3 regions of the Paenibacillus sp. 1A_MP2 genome follow, and region 2 is predicted to be linked to each of the others. Evidence: riboswitches for the same ligand, from Rfam matches in the RefSeq annotation. Region 2 holds a riboswitch; each other region holds the start of a gene.

Region 1 (4,190 bases), 530 kb from region 2:
ACAATAATCATGATTGCTACGAACAGACGGTCCGTCCGATAGGCCGATTTTTGCAGCATCATATAATACCCGATGCCCTTATCTGCTCCAATCCATTCCGCGATGATCGCACCCATGACGCTGTACGTAGCGGCAATTTTGATCCCTGAGAACACCGAGGGCAGCGCATGTGGAAGCTCAAGCTTCCAGAAAATTGAGCCGCGTTTTGCGCCAGCCATGCGCATATAGTTCATCATCGCCGCATCGGTGCGGGTCAACCCGTCCATGGCAGCTACAGCCACCGGGAAGAAGCAGACCAGAATGATGGTAATCAGTTTGGGCAGCAGCCCAAATCCGAACCAGATCAGCAAGAGCGGAGCGAGCGCGATGGTCGGTATATTTTGACTAAGAATAAGTAATGGATAGAGTGCAGATTTCAAAAATGGAATCAGATGCAGCACCATCGCAATCAGTAATCCCGTAAGTGTACCTGCTGCAAACCCGATCAATGTCAGTTGGATGGTTGCCCATGCGTGCATGCCAAGTCGCTCGGCCTGAGAGGCCGCTTCATGGGCGATGTCAGAAGGCGCAGGCAGCATCCATTTCTCGATATGAAACAGGGAGACAGCTCCCTGCCATACCGCTATAAAGAGAATAACCGCCACGAAGGGCGGCCATACGCTTTTCCAATAGGCATGCATTAGCGATATTTCTCCGTCAGGGTGTCCATGCTGAAGCCGCTCGGGCTATGGGCGATCTTGATCTGTGAGATGATGCTGGGGCTGCCGGCTTCCACAAGAACTTCATGCATTTTGCGGACAACCTCCAGCAGCTCCTCCAGTTCTCCCTCCATCGTGGTATCGAGTGGATTAACCTGATATTTCAAGCCTGACTGCTGAATAACTTCAATGGCACGATCAACGTAAGGATAGGAATTTTCGCCATTGGGCGTTTTGGGAATGACTTGAATGCTCAGTAGTGTGCTTGCCATGAAACATCACTTTTCCTTTCGGGTTAAATTGCATGAGTTGAACCAGCTTTACACTTTACCACTCCGATTGCAGTACCCTCTTCCGATCGCTGTTATCCCCGGATTTTTTGATTCCATTTTCCCCATGGGGAAAATCCGGGGATAGCATATGCTTCCGAAGGAGCTTTCTTTAAGAAAGCTTTTAGGCGACCGCTTCGCTTCTTCAGATGGGTTCTGCACTCTTCGTTCTGGTGTAAAAAAAGTTAAACTTAAACAATTTTTATTGGGGTAAGAACTCGTTTGTATACGCTTTGGACACATCTACCTGCTCATCGAGCAGTTTTTTGCTAAACATCCAATCCGTGTAGTTCTGCCATACTTCCTGCTTCTGCTCACCCCAGCGTGGTGCGTCATCCTGATATTTTGGACTCAGCCATTTCTGGCTCGCGAGTACAAGATCCTTGTCCAGATCCGGTACGGCCTTGATCAGAATGTTGGCAGCTTCTTCGGGATGTTCAATCGCGTATTGATATCCTTCGGAAGTCGCTTTCAAGAACGCTTTAACCAGCTCGGGATCATTCTGAATCGTCTGTTCATTCGTCACAAGCACAGGTGTGTAGTAATCCAGGGCTTCGGAATAATCCTTCACATACAGCATGTCGATCGGCTCGCCGCGAAGTTCGGCTTCAATGCCCGTCCACGCGTAGAAAATCCAGGCAAAATCGATATCGCGTTTCACAGCTGTGAAAAAGTCTGCATCGCCCATGTTAATATTTTTCACTTTGGATACATCCGCACCTTCGCCTTCCATAATGGACTGCATTACGGCTTCTTCTACCGGGGAGCCCCAGCCACCATAGGTTTTGCCTTCGAAATCTTTGGGAGACTTGATGTTCCGATCTACCGGAGCAGCAAATCCGGATGTATTATGCTGAATAACTGCAGCGATGGACACGAGCGGTACGCCCTGTGTGCGGGCCTGGGTCACACTCTCCTGATAACTTACGCCAAAAGGCACTTCGTTCGAAGCAACCATGGTATCCGCGCCTCCGGTACCTGGCTGAACAATCTCCACATTTAAGCCTTCAGTTTTATAAAAACCTTGATCTACGGCCGCATACAGGCCGGTATGATTCGTATTTGGTGTCCAGTCCAGTACCACTTTAATATCCTTGAGGGCTGCATTGTCACCCTCACTGCTGTTTTCGGTGTTGCTTCCGCTGTTCTCTCCTGAAGGTGCAGCTTCTTTGCTGCCGCATGCGGCCACAGTTACCAGCAGCACACACAAGAGCAGCAATCCCATCATTTTACGCCATCTCATCTTCATTTCTCTCCTTCATATTGTCCGGCCAGTGGCGCGGGTGCTCCTTGGCTTCATATCCAAGCTTCTTGCATAAATCGACAGATTTATACCAGCTATGATCCGGATGACGTCACTTTTTTTAGCTCTCTGGCTATAAAAAGAACATTAAAAAAGCGCCCCGTTAATCCGGGACGCGTGCAGGCGTTAGAGATGTGGCACTCAGCAAAGAGGCTGGGCTGGGCCAATTCGATATACTCCGATTCCTACGCTGGCATGATCCAGATCAGGTCTAAGGGTCAGTATCTTGGTGGGATACACTCTCAGCCGGCCTATTCCGACTCCCCTGGGAAACTATGAAGTTACGGGCATTACTAGGTGTAATTATAGGCCAGAGGCCGTTGCATGTCCAGTCAGGAACTGGATGGAGGGACGAATCGTGGCGAATCATATAAGGAAATCTGGCTGAGTGCAAAAGCATCGGATTTCGGGTCATACCCCACCTGTTTCTGCGTGGTTTCCAGATTCAAGCGTTTAAACCGATTATTCGAGATCCCATGCAGTATGGTAAAGGGCTCCAGATCTGTAGCTATAATCGATTTGAACACCAGATCACACAAGTCAGCCGGACTAATATACGCGCTCATATCACGAGCCTCCAGCGGCGGCCCATCCGGTTGGAAATCATCATATGCCCCAATACGTATTGCAACACTTTGTAACCCCTCGGTATAAGCAAAATAGGAGGCGAGCGATTCACCAAAACATTTACTAACCCCGTACAAATTCCGTGGGCGTGTTGGCATGTCCGGATAGATCTGGGCATCAATGGGATACCCTTCGATCGTCTGTGCACTGCTTGCCAGGATGACTCTTCGTACGCCTTGATCCTTGGCCGCACGGAATACATTAAATGTACCTTTGATATTGATGTCCAATAAGGATTCATAGAAGCCGGCATACGGGGAGGGGCTCCCGCCAGATGTACAACCACTTCCATACCTTCACAAGCTTGCTGACAAGCTTTGGCATCCGTCACATCCAGTGCCATGATCTCATGGCCTGTCCCAGAATACGTATGCAGTCTGTCGATATTCAGATCCGTAAGTCGCAGGTGAAATGCCTCTGATAAATGTTGAGATAAGTCGCGTCCAATTTTTCCGGCTGCTCCGGTAATTAAAATGTTCATCAAATCAGCTCCAATTCTTAGCGCTGGAAGAACTCAATCCATTCCTTTTCCGGTCCATAGATGAAGAAATAACGGTAACCGTTGGGCAGTGTAATGATCTCTCCATCAATAAATTCGGCCTCGGTTGCCTTAATGCGCTTGTATTCGGATTCAAGATCATCGACATGGATGGCAAAATGGTGCACCGTTCCTTCGGCAGGCAGCTTGTCACTGTATCCCTGAATCAACTCAATCTCGGTCTCGTTGCTTCCGTTGAAGCCGAGAAAGGCGAGCTGAATGACGCCGTTGGTATGGGTTACCCGGTCTTTCAATTCAAGACCAACAATCTCCGTATAGAAGCGGAGTGTGGTCTCCAGATCACGAACGGCGATGCCGACGTGGTCAATGCGCTTTTGAAAACTCATATCCAAAATCCTCCTTGTAGTAGATGAATCATTCTGCCATTTTAAGGAATATCATAGGGCTGGACTACGGGGTTGTCAAATAGGAAAGATACATTCCCTGTATGATAAAGATTCTAAAGAGATGCTTTCCAATGGTTGTAGAGTTCACAGAATGTTCACTTATGTGGGTGTATCCCGGATCTTTATAATTGTCAAAGTAAACAGAGAGGATGAGAGAATTGCCAACAACAAAGAAAGAACATATTATTTTCGGATTGATGATGTGTACAGGGATGGTCGTGGTCATGATGTTCTTCAATCTATGGCACAGTGGGTTACTCGGCAAGATGTCCCCGCTTGAAATACTGT
Region 2 (4,190 bases):
GGCTGACTTCAGAGTCAGAGCATCCTCGCCTACATCCTCCCAAACCACATTTGATATCGTACAGTTACCGTAACAATGAACACCATCAGCTGCAGGCGAACCGATAATCACATTTTTGAGCGTAGCGCCTGCCTCCAAGCGAAATACCGGCTTCTGATCTTCTGCTTGAGATCCATCTCCCAGTGTGGAGGGGTTAGCTACATAGGTTTGGCCTTTGCCGTCAAACGTTTCACCCTTGGCTACAATAATTGTTGAGTTTACAACGGTAGGTGCAGCTAAAGCGGGGATTGCACCAAATAATGAAGCGACCAGACCGGCGGACAGCAACAACGTCAACATTTTTTTCATAACTTAAATCCTCCCTTATTCTGATATTTGGCGTACAAGCAAGAGCTTGTCCTTACGGAACCCCTTCAGAGGTGCACCTCTGGTTCGGAACCTACCCTAATCCTACCAAAAAAGGGATGTTACGATAATAATCATTAGCTTAGATATAGAAACGACAGCATCATGCCTGTGATCTCGGCATTTTTTGCAGCGCACTTCAACATCGGATGTGCCGATCTCAACTTCGGGTATGCTTCATTTACAACTCGTAATCTATGGTTAGATGCTCCTTTATCGTTCTGAGAAAAAATGAAAGACCACTTCATCTGTTTCCAGACAATGTGGTCTCTATTATTTTGATCTCTGATTTTATTTAAAAATTACACTTTAGGCTCCAAACCGTTGACGATATCCGCACTTCCGACATAATTCCTCCACCGCTTCCCGTTTGGAGAAACCATAGAACAGATTGTTTGCTCGTTCACCATCTACTATCTCCGAGAACGACTTTTCGTGAACGTTGCCCAAGTTAATTACACCCTCACCGTCGAGGCAGCATGGAACCACAGTTCCATCGACAAGCACAGCTGCTTGACTGCGAAGCGCATGACAGAAGCCTTTACCGTCATCTTCCGGTGCATCCAGACTCGGCCATTGGAATTCGTGATCCTGATTGAGGTACACATTATGCGCAATTTTCACACCGCTGCCTGGCACCACCTTTTCCTCAATGCGGAAATCCAGATTAAACTCCCGTTCAAGAACCTCCAGCGTCTCCCGGTTACGGTTCATCTGGGCATTTGTGAAGTTATCCTGTGTCAGATTCCAGAGACGGAAAGAAATAATAACATTGTGCTTCACTGCTTCCCGGACAAAAGACAACACATTGCCCAGATAGCCCTCACGATCTGTCGAACCTTCGTGTCCATCAAAGCTGTGCAAAGAAAAGTTCATCTGACGCAGCGCCGGTTTGCCGAGCAACTTGTGTTGGGTCTTGGGCAGCAGTGTACCATTCGTCGTAATGTTAACCTTGAACCCCTTCTCATGCGCGGAATCGAGTAACAAATCAATTTTGGGATGAAGCAGCGGCTCACCTTTGACATGTAAATAAATATGCTTGGTATGGGGTTTGATCTGATCCAATATATTGTTGAAGACTTCAGGGTCAATGAAATTTTTGGCACGTTTGGTCTGCGGGCAGAAGCTGCATGCCAGATTACATATACTTGTGATCTCAATATATACTTTCTTGAACGTTTTCAACTCGGGGTCCCCATTCTGCTCAGGAGGGAGAACAGTCCCACCCTCATTTATGATCCGGCCCATATGTGCCACCACTATTATATCGGGTTAGAGAGCCAAGGTAAATCGACCCGCATGTTAATTTTCTTTTCCTCCCTTCCCGGGCGTCTTCTTACTTGTACATCTGAGCAGTTGCCCTTCTGATCGAAGAGCTTAATTCGCTGTTCATTCAAACGGTTAGAATCTTGGGTTACTTTCCTAACTCACATTCCTCGCACTTCTTTTAGGACGCCCTCTTTACATTCCACTTGCATGTGATATATGCTGAACACACAACTGCATATCTTGAACATTGCACTAGGGGAGCCTTGCGGCTGAGACGAATCGAACGATTCGGACCCTTTGAACCTGATCTGGATTATACCAGCGGAGGGAAGTGGAGCGGCCTATCCGTAAGCGGATTTTTTCATGTTAATGATGAAATTTAATATGAATTGAACGTATAGACCCACTCATTTCTCTGGAAATGGGTGGGTCTTTTCGCGTTCTGCGGCAGATCAGAAGGTGTAATTAAAGATCCCGCAGTTTGAAGTTTGAATCAGAAGGGGGAACGGGACGAGATGGATAACGACATAACCATTCACAACATGAGCTTTGCTTTCCCGAAAAAAAGGGATTCCCCGTGCTCTCCAATGTGTCGATGCGTGTAGCGGAAGGCGAATTCGTCTCCCTCATCGGTTCCAGCGGCTCCGGTAAAAGCACTCTCTTCAAGCTGCTGGCAGGCTTGCTTGAGCCAACCCACGGAACCATCGAAATTCCGTGGGTTCGCGAAGGAGAGCGGCTTGGACGCGTGGCCTACATGCCGCAAAAGGACCTCCTGTTATCTTGGCGAACCGTCATGGAGAATTGCATGCTCCCCTCCGAACTTGCTTCAGGGCGGCAGGACAAGGCAAAGACGCAGGCGGACATCCTGGCTGGCCTCGACAGATTTGGCTTATCCGGCTACGCGCATGCGTATCCGTACGAACTGTCCGGCGGCATGCGGCAGCGAGTCGCAATGCTGCGCACCCTGCTTACAGGCGGCCAGCTGATGCTGCTGGATGAACCATTCGGTGCACTCGATGCCCTGACCAAACGGGAGATGCATCGCTGGCTGCTAGAACTCTGGGGAAGTTTGGGCAAAACCGTGTTGTTCATCACGCATGATATTGAAGAAGCCTTGCTGCTCAGTGATCGAATTATCCTGTTAACTCCAGGGGGACAAAGCCAACAGCTGCAGGATATAACGGTACCTTTGCCGCGTCCAAGACATTCAGACATGATCTATGAACCGGCTCTCGTTCAGATGAGACGACTACTGGAGGAACAATTGCATGCGAAACGGTAACTGGAGATGCAGCATGAAGGATAGTGTAAAGCGTTGGCTTGCCCGTTATGGTCTGTTTCTCTTGCTCATGCTGTTACTGCTCGTCATCTGGGAGTGGATTGTGAATATGGGATGGGTGCCCTCCTTCATCATTCCAGCCCCTACGGCAATTGCCAGTTCGCTATATGAGCATCGCCGACTCCTGTTGGCTACACATTTACCTGCTACCTTGATGGAGGTTGTCGTTGGTTTTGGCTTGTCCATTGGTGCCGGAATTGCACTTGCGACAGGCATGCATATGAACCGATCCATTGAAAAGGCGTTATATCCCTTCATCGTAATTAGTCAGACGATTCCACTAATCGCTTTGTCCCCGTCTTTATCCTGTGGTTTGGCTACACGCTGTGGAGCAAAGTCGCGGTGGTATTCCTGATCGCGTTCTTCCCGATTGTCGTGAGCACCTATGATGGCCTGCGCCAAGGTGATCCGGAACAGCGTGAACTGCTGCTGACGATGGGGGCCAACAAGTGGGATATTTTTCGTAAACTCCAGATTCCACTTGCCCTTCCCTCCTTCTTTTCAGGACTGAAGATGTCTGTGGTGTACTGCGTAGTTGGTGCAACGATTGGAGAATGGCTCGGCGGAAGTAAGGGCCTTGGCTATTTCAGCCGCAGAATGTCGAGCAATATGAACACGGATGCCATGTTCGCCGCTATTGTGCTGTTATCCCTGCTTGGTATTGCCCTGTTTGTACTTATTGCATGGCTGGAGAGAAGATTCGCTACAAAACGTCATGCAGGTAGATTTTAAAACAGAAAAAGGAAACGAGGAACTTTAAATTATGAATACAAAGCATATCTATTCCCTGCTCCCCCTCCTTCTTATAACCCTGATGCTGATCGTTAGCGGGTGCGGAAATACGGGTACCAACACACCTGCTATTGATTCAGCTCCCGATGTAAAAGATACAGAATCATCTGCGACCAAAACGTCATCAGATTCCAAAGATAAGCTGTCCATCATGCTCGATTGGTACCCGAATGCAGTACATTCCTTCATCTATGTTGCACAGGAGAAAGGTTACTTCACGGACCAAGGTCTGGATGTCGATGTCCAGATGCCCGCCGATACGAATGACTCACTCAAGCTTGTTGCTGCGGGGAAAATCGATCTGGCACTAAGCTACCAGCCGCAAATTTTGCTCGCGCGTGGGGAGAACATTCCTGTACGTTCCATTGCAGCCATCGTTAGGCAT
Region 3 (4,190 bases), 2.9 Mb from region 2:
TTCCGAGGTTTTACCATCAATTAAGTCAGCCATTAAGCTGCCCGTGATCGCACTAAGCAGTATGCCATTACGATAGTGTCCAAAAGCAGCGAATAAACCCGGAACACTTTCACAAGCACCCACATAAGGCAACCCATCCGGAGTCGAAGGACGTACTCCCGCCCACGCTCGGATAAAATGCGCTTCCTTCATACCAGGCAGCCAATTTGTCGCGGCTGAAAGCAGCTTCTGAATCCCTTGAACGGAGACCTTTATGTCGGTTCTTCCAGGAAGACTTGTTGCACCAATCCACACTTCTCCATTCGCTTTGGGAACAATATATATATCCTCTGCATACACCGTTTTGTCAGGTCTGTAACCGACATGGTGGGGTGAGAACTGCACGGCTGCAATTTCACCCTTCACAGGCAAAACAGGTGTATCAAGGCCCACTTGTCTCATCAATTCTTCGCCTTGTAACCCTGTAGCGATAATGACATTTCTCGAAGTCATTGTTCCAATTGAAGTCTCAATACCTTGCACTCCATTCATGTCCGTATGCAAACAGACATTCTGTACACCTTCCATCACCCTGGCACCCAGTGCCTGAGCCGATCTGACATAAGCCTGCGTTAGATTGACAGGAAGAACCTCGCTCTCGGAAGGTCTGTAATATGCGCCATACGTATCCCTGTTTAACCATGATGCTTCTTGTTGGACAGCCACTCGATCCCACCAAATATGTTCTGTAGAAAAGGAAGACGATCGTTTATTCTTGTAGCTGCTGACCTCACTGTATGAACGAAAAGGAGTAATAAATCCATGCTGTTGCAAACCCATTTCCACTCCGCTAAGTGAATGGATTCGCTCCTTCTGCTCGTGAAGTAATGCTCTGCTCTGCCGCGCAAGCTTCGCCATCACAGCATGAGTGAATTCCTCACTGTCCGCAGCAAGCATCCCGGCAGCTGCACAGGAAGTTCCCCCGCCTATTCTTGCACGCTCAACCAGAAGAACGTCGTGACCGCGGGTGGCGAGTTCACATGCAATGGCACTACCAATAACTCCTCCACCAACAATAATCGTTTCCGCATGAAGCTTGCCTCGAATCTCTGTTCCACCTTTACTCCTGAATACTGTTCCTGGATGATAACCCGAACGATTCCTGCTCTGGCTTCTTGCTTCCTCTCTCATGTTCTCATCTCCTTGGTTCGGCGTTCTCTGAATCCCTGATTGCCTGCCGCAATGAAGCGGCAGCCAGCTCCGGCTTGCTGTTCATCCAAATGGTTGAGATTACCGCAGCACCTTTGGCACCCGCAGTACGAATAGCCCTGATATTCTCCGGTCTAATCCCGCCAATCGCAATCACTGGAATCGAAACATTGGAGCATACTTCAGCCAACGCAATAAGACCTCTAGGTTCGCAATTCGGTTTACTATCGGATTCGTATACATGCCCGTAAAAGAGATAATCGGCTCCACGTTCTTCTGCAACTTTTGCTTCTTTCAGAGAATGAACTGACACGCCTACACGAAGCCGGTTCAGTCGATTTAACTCAGCCAGATCATAGCCTTCAATAGCTGCTTGACCCCAATGCACACCACCCAACCACGCATGTTGAGCCAGCTGATCTAAGCCGTTCATAACGATTCGTTTAGATGGAACACCTTGTGTTTTTAGACTTTGCGCCCAATACATCTGCTGCTCTAGGGTCAGCTTTTTTCCCGAATGTGGATATAATCGATCCATCGCCATACTTTCTTAGCCGTATCTAGAAAAGAGTACATGTCTCCCTTACCTAGCGAAATGACATGCAGTTCAAATGATTGTGCTCCTACATGTTCATGGAAGATTGCCGTCCTGTTCGCCCTCCTCTTGCGTGCTTTAAGCTGGTATAAAACAACAAAAAAAGCCACTCCCGTAGAGGAGTGGCCACGAATTTAAAATTCATGATCAACTGAATGACTGTCGCATGCAATTACTCTATACATAACGTATAACCAACTATAAAAACCATCCATAGTCGCAACGTAGTATACCTAGAAACCGCATGATTCATCTTGCAGGCAATATCGCAAAGTCAACGATAACGCCCTTTGTCATTAGCTGAAACGCGCCACTTCCCTACGCTGGTATGATCCAGATCAGGTGCAAAGGGTCCGGAATCGCATTCTTCCATCTCAGCCGCATCGTGCGGCCCCCCTAGTGTTCATATGAAGCTGTAGCCTATGTTACCATAGACATCTTTTTTGTCACCGTACATTTTCCATTTATTACGTTCTTTATCCATTGCTGAAGACAATCTAGTTATCGAAATAGCTCGTCTGGTATGAAGTAACTATTGTTTCTCGGACCACGCCTCAACATCCCACGTTTTGGTTACCCAGCCTTCATAAAATTCAGGTTCATGGGATACAAGCAGCACGGTACCCTTGAATTCTTGCAGGGCACGTTTCAGCTCTGCTTTGGCCGTCACATCCAAATGGTTCGTAGGCTCATCGAACAAAATCCAGTTGCTTTCACGCATCAGAAGCTTACACAAACGAACCTTCGCTTGCTCTCCACCACTAAGCGCGTTAAGCGGACGGGTGATATGCTCATTTTTCAATCCACAACGTGCAAGATGGCCCCGGACTTCATTCTGTGTCAGATGAGAGAATTCATTCCAAACATCTTCGATCGGGGTAATATTACCTGCACGTACTTCCTGTTCGAAATAAGCGGTTTCCAGATAATCACCCAAGAAAGTCTTACCACTGAGGGGTGGAATTTTCCCCAAAATGGTCTTGAGCAGTGTTGATTTACCTACACCGTTACATCCAACAATGGCAATTTTCTCGCCACGCTCAATCGTCATCGTCATTTTGGGCAGTAATGCATACGAATATCCAATCTCAAAATCAATACCCTCAAAGACCGTTTTACTGCTCGCACGGGCATCCTTGAAATTAAACGTGGGTTTGGCTGCTTCGTCTGGACGATCAATCCGTTCAATCTTGCCGAGCTGCTTCTCACGGCTCTTGGCACGACCGGAAGTGGAAGCGCGGGCTTTGTTCCGCTGAATGAAATCTTCCTGCTTCTTGATATACTCCTGCTGTTTCTCATAAGCATCAATATGTTGGGCCTTATTCATGTCAGCCATTTCAAGGAATTTGTTATAGTTGGCTGCATAACGCGTCAACTTGGCAAACTCCAAATGATAAATAACGTTAACGACCTCATTCATAAACTCCGTATCATGCGAGATCAGAATAAACGCGTACGGGTAATCCTTCAGGTAGCGCGTCAGCCATTCAATGTGTTCCACATCGAGATAGTTCGTCGGCTCATCCAGAAGAAGAGCAGTGGGTTTCTCGAGTAAAAGCTTGGCAAGCAATACCTTTGTACGCTGACCACCACTAAGCGCAGCCACGTCACGATCCAGACCGATGGCTGACAAGCCAAGTCCATTCGCCATCTCTTCCACTTTCACATCAATCAGATAAAAATCACCTTGCTCCAATTGCTCCTGAATGTCACCCATTTCTTCCAGCAACAATTCGAGCTTGTCCGGATCGGCGTCTGCCATCTGATCCGTGATGGACATCATTTCTTTCTCTAACTCAAGCAAGGGAAGGAACGCATCCTTTAACACGTCACGAATCGTTTTTCCAGGCGTGAGCTTGGTATGCTGATCCAGATATCCATAACGAACTTTGGGGGTCCATTCGACCTTCCCTTCGTCCTTTAACAATTTCCCGGTAAGGATGTTCATTAGTGTGGACTTGCCCACACCATTTGCTCCAACAAGGCCTACACGCTCTCCGGCAAGTAAACGAAAAGATACATTTTTAAATAAAGTACGGTCTCCAAAATTGTGACTCACGTTCTCTACTGACAATAAACTCATAAGATGAGGTTGCTCCTATCTATTGGACATTACTATCGTTCCGAAACCCTATTTTAGCACAGGTGTTGCCTTTTCTGAAAGTAATGTAAACATCTCATGCAACCTCGCTTTTATATTACAAACAAACTGCCTTTAATTCTTGGAACAGTTATACTCAAAATAACCTTGCCCTGCCGCTTGTTTGGCACTTATAAATACTTCTTCGGCTCTGTAACCATTGCTACATGTGGAAGGGTAATAATATTTGATTCCACTCAACGGATCAACTCCGCCAACAATCGCTGTTTTCTTCACCAGTCTGCCACCACCAATGGCATAATTGTT

Evidence for each region. A riboswitch is a leader RNA that binds a small molecule or an ion and turns the genes downstream of it on or off. The one in region 2 is predicted to bind thiamine pyrophosphate.
Region 1: it holds a riboswitch for thiamine pyrophosphate, as region 2 does, so the genes downstream of both, ACTWJ7_RS33375 (ABC transporter substrate-binding protein) here and ACTWJ7_RS30850 (ABC transporter ATP-binding protein) in region 2, are expected to answer to the same signal.
Region 3: it holds a riboswitch for thiamine pyrophosphate, as region 2 does, so the genes downstream of both, ACTWJ7_RS16240 (thiamine phosphate synthase) here and ACTWJ7_RS30850 (ABC transporter ATP-binding protein) in region 2, are expected to answer to the same signal.

What each region holds. Positions count from the first base shown of each region.
Region 1 covers NZ_JBQQCS010000001.1:6,792,926-6,797,115, reverse strand. The annotation lists gene ACTWJ7_RS33385 (ABC transporter permease) at 1-680, opposite strand, end outside; gene ACTWJ7_RS33380 (thiamine-binding protein) at 680-970, opposite strand; gene ACTWJ7_RS33375 (ABC transporter substrate-binding protein) at 1,230-2,270, opposite strand; TPP riboswitch at 2,495-2,607, opposite strand; partial or broken gene ACTWJ7_RS33370 (NAD-dependent epimerase/dehydratase family protein) at 2,663-3,438, opposite strand; gene ACTWJ7_RS33365 (VOC family protein) at 3,456-3,842, opposite strand; gene ACTWJ7_RS33360 (hypothetical protein) at 4,061-4,190, shown strand, end outside.
Region 2 covers NZ_JBQQCS010000001.1:6,261,181-6,265,370, forward strand. The annotation lists gene ACTWJ7_RS30840 (pectate lyase) at 1-348, opposite strand, end outside; gene ACTWJ7_RS30845 (radical SAM/SPASM domain-containing protein) at 715-1,590, opposite strand; TPP riboswitch at 1,919-2,021, shown strand; gene ACTWJ7_RS30850 (ABC transporter ATP-binding protein) at 2,252-2,956, shown strand; partial or broken gene ACTWJ7_RS30855 (ABC transporter permease) at 2,970-3,745, shown strand; gene ACTWJ7_RS30860 (ABC transporter substrate-binding protein) at 3,777-4,190, shown strand, end outside.
Region 3 covers NZ_JBQQCS010000001.1:3,312,582-3,316,771, reverse strand. The annotation lists gene thiO (glycine oxidase ThiO) at 1-1,170, opposite strand, end outside; gene ACTWJ7_RS16240 (thiamine phosphate synthase) at 1,175-1,726, opposite strand; TPP riboswitch at 2,082-2,191, opposite strand; gene ACTWJ7_RS16235 (ABC-F family ATP-binding cassette domain-containing protein) at 2,316-3,866, opposite strand; gene ACTWJ7_RS16230 (hypothetical protein) at 3,999-4,190, opposite strand, start outside.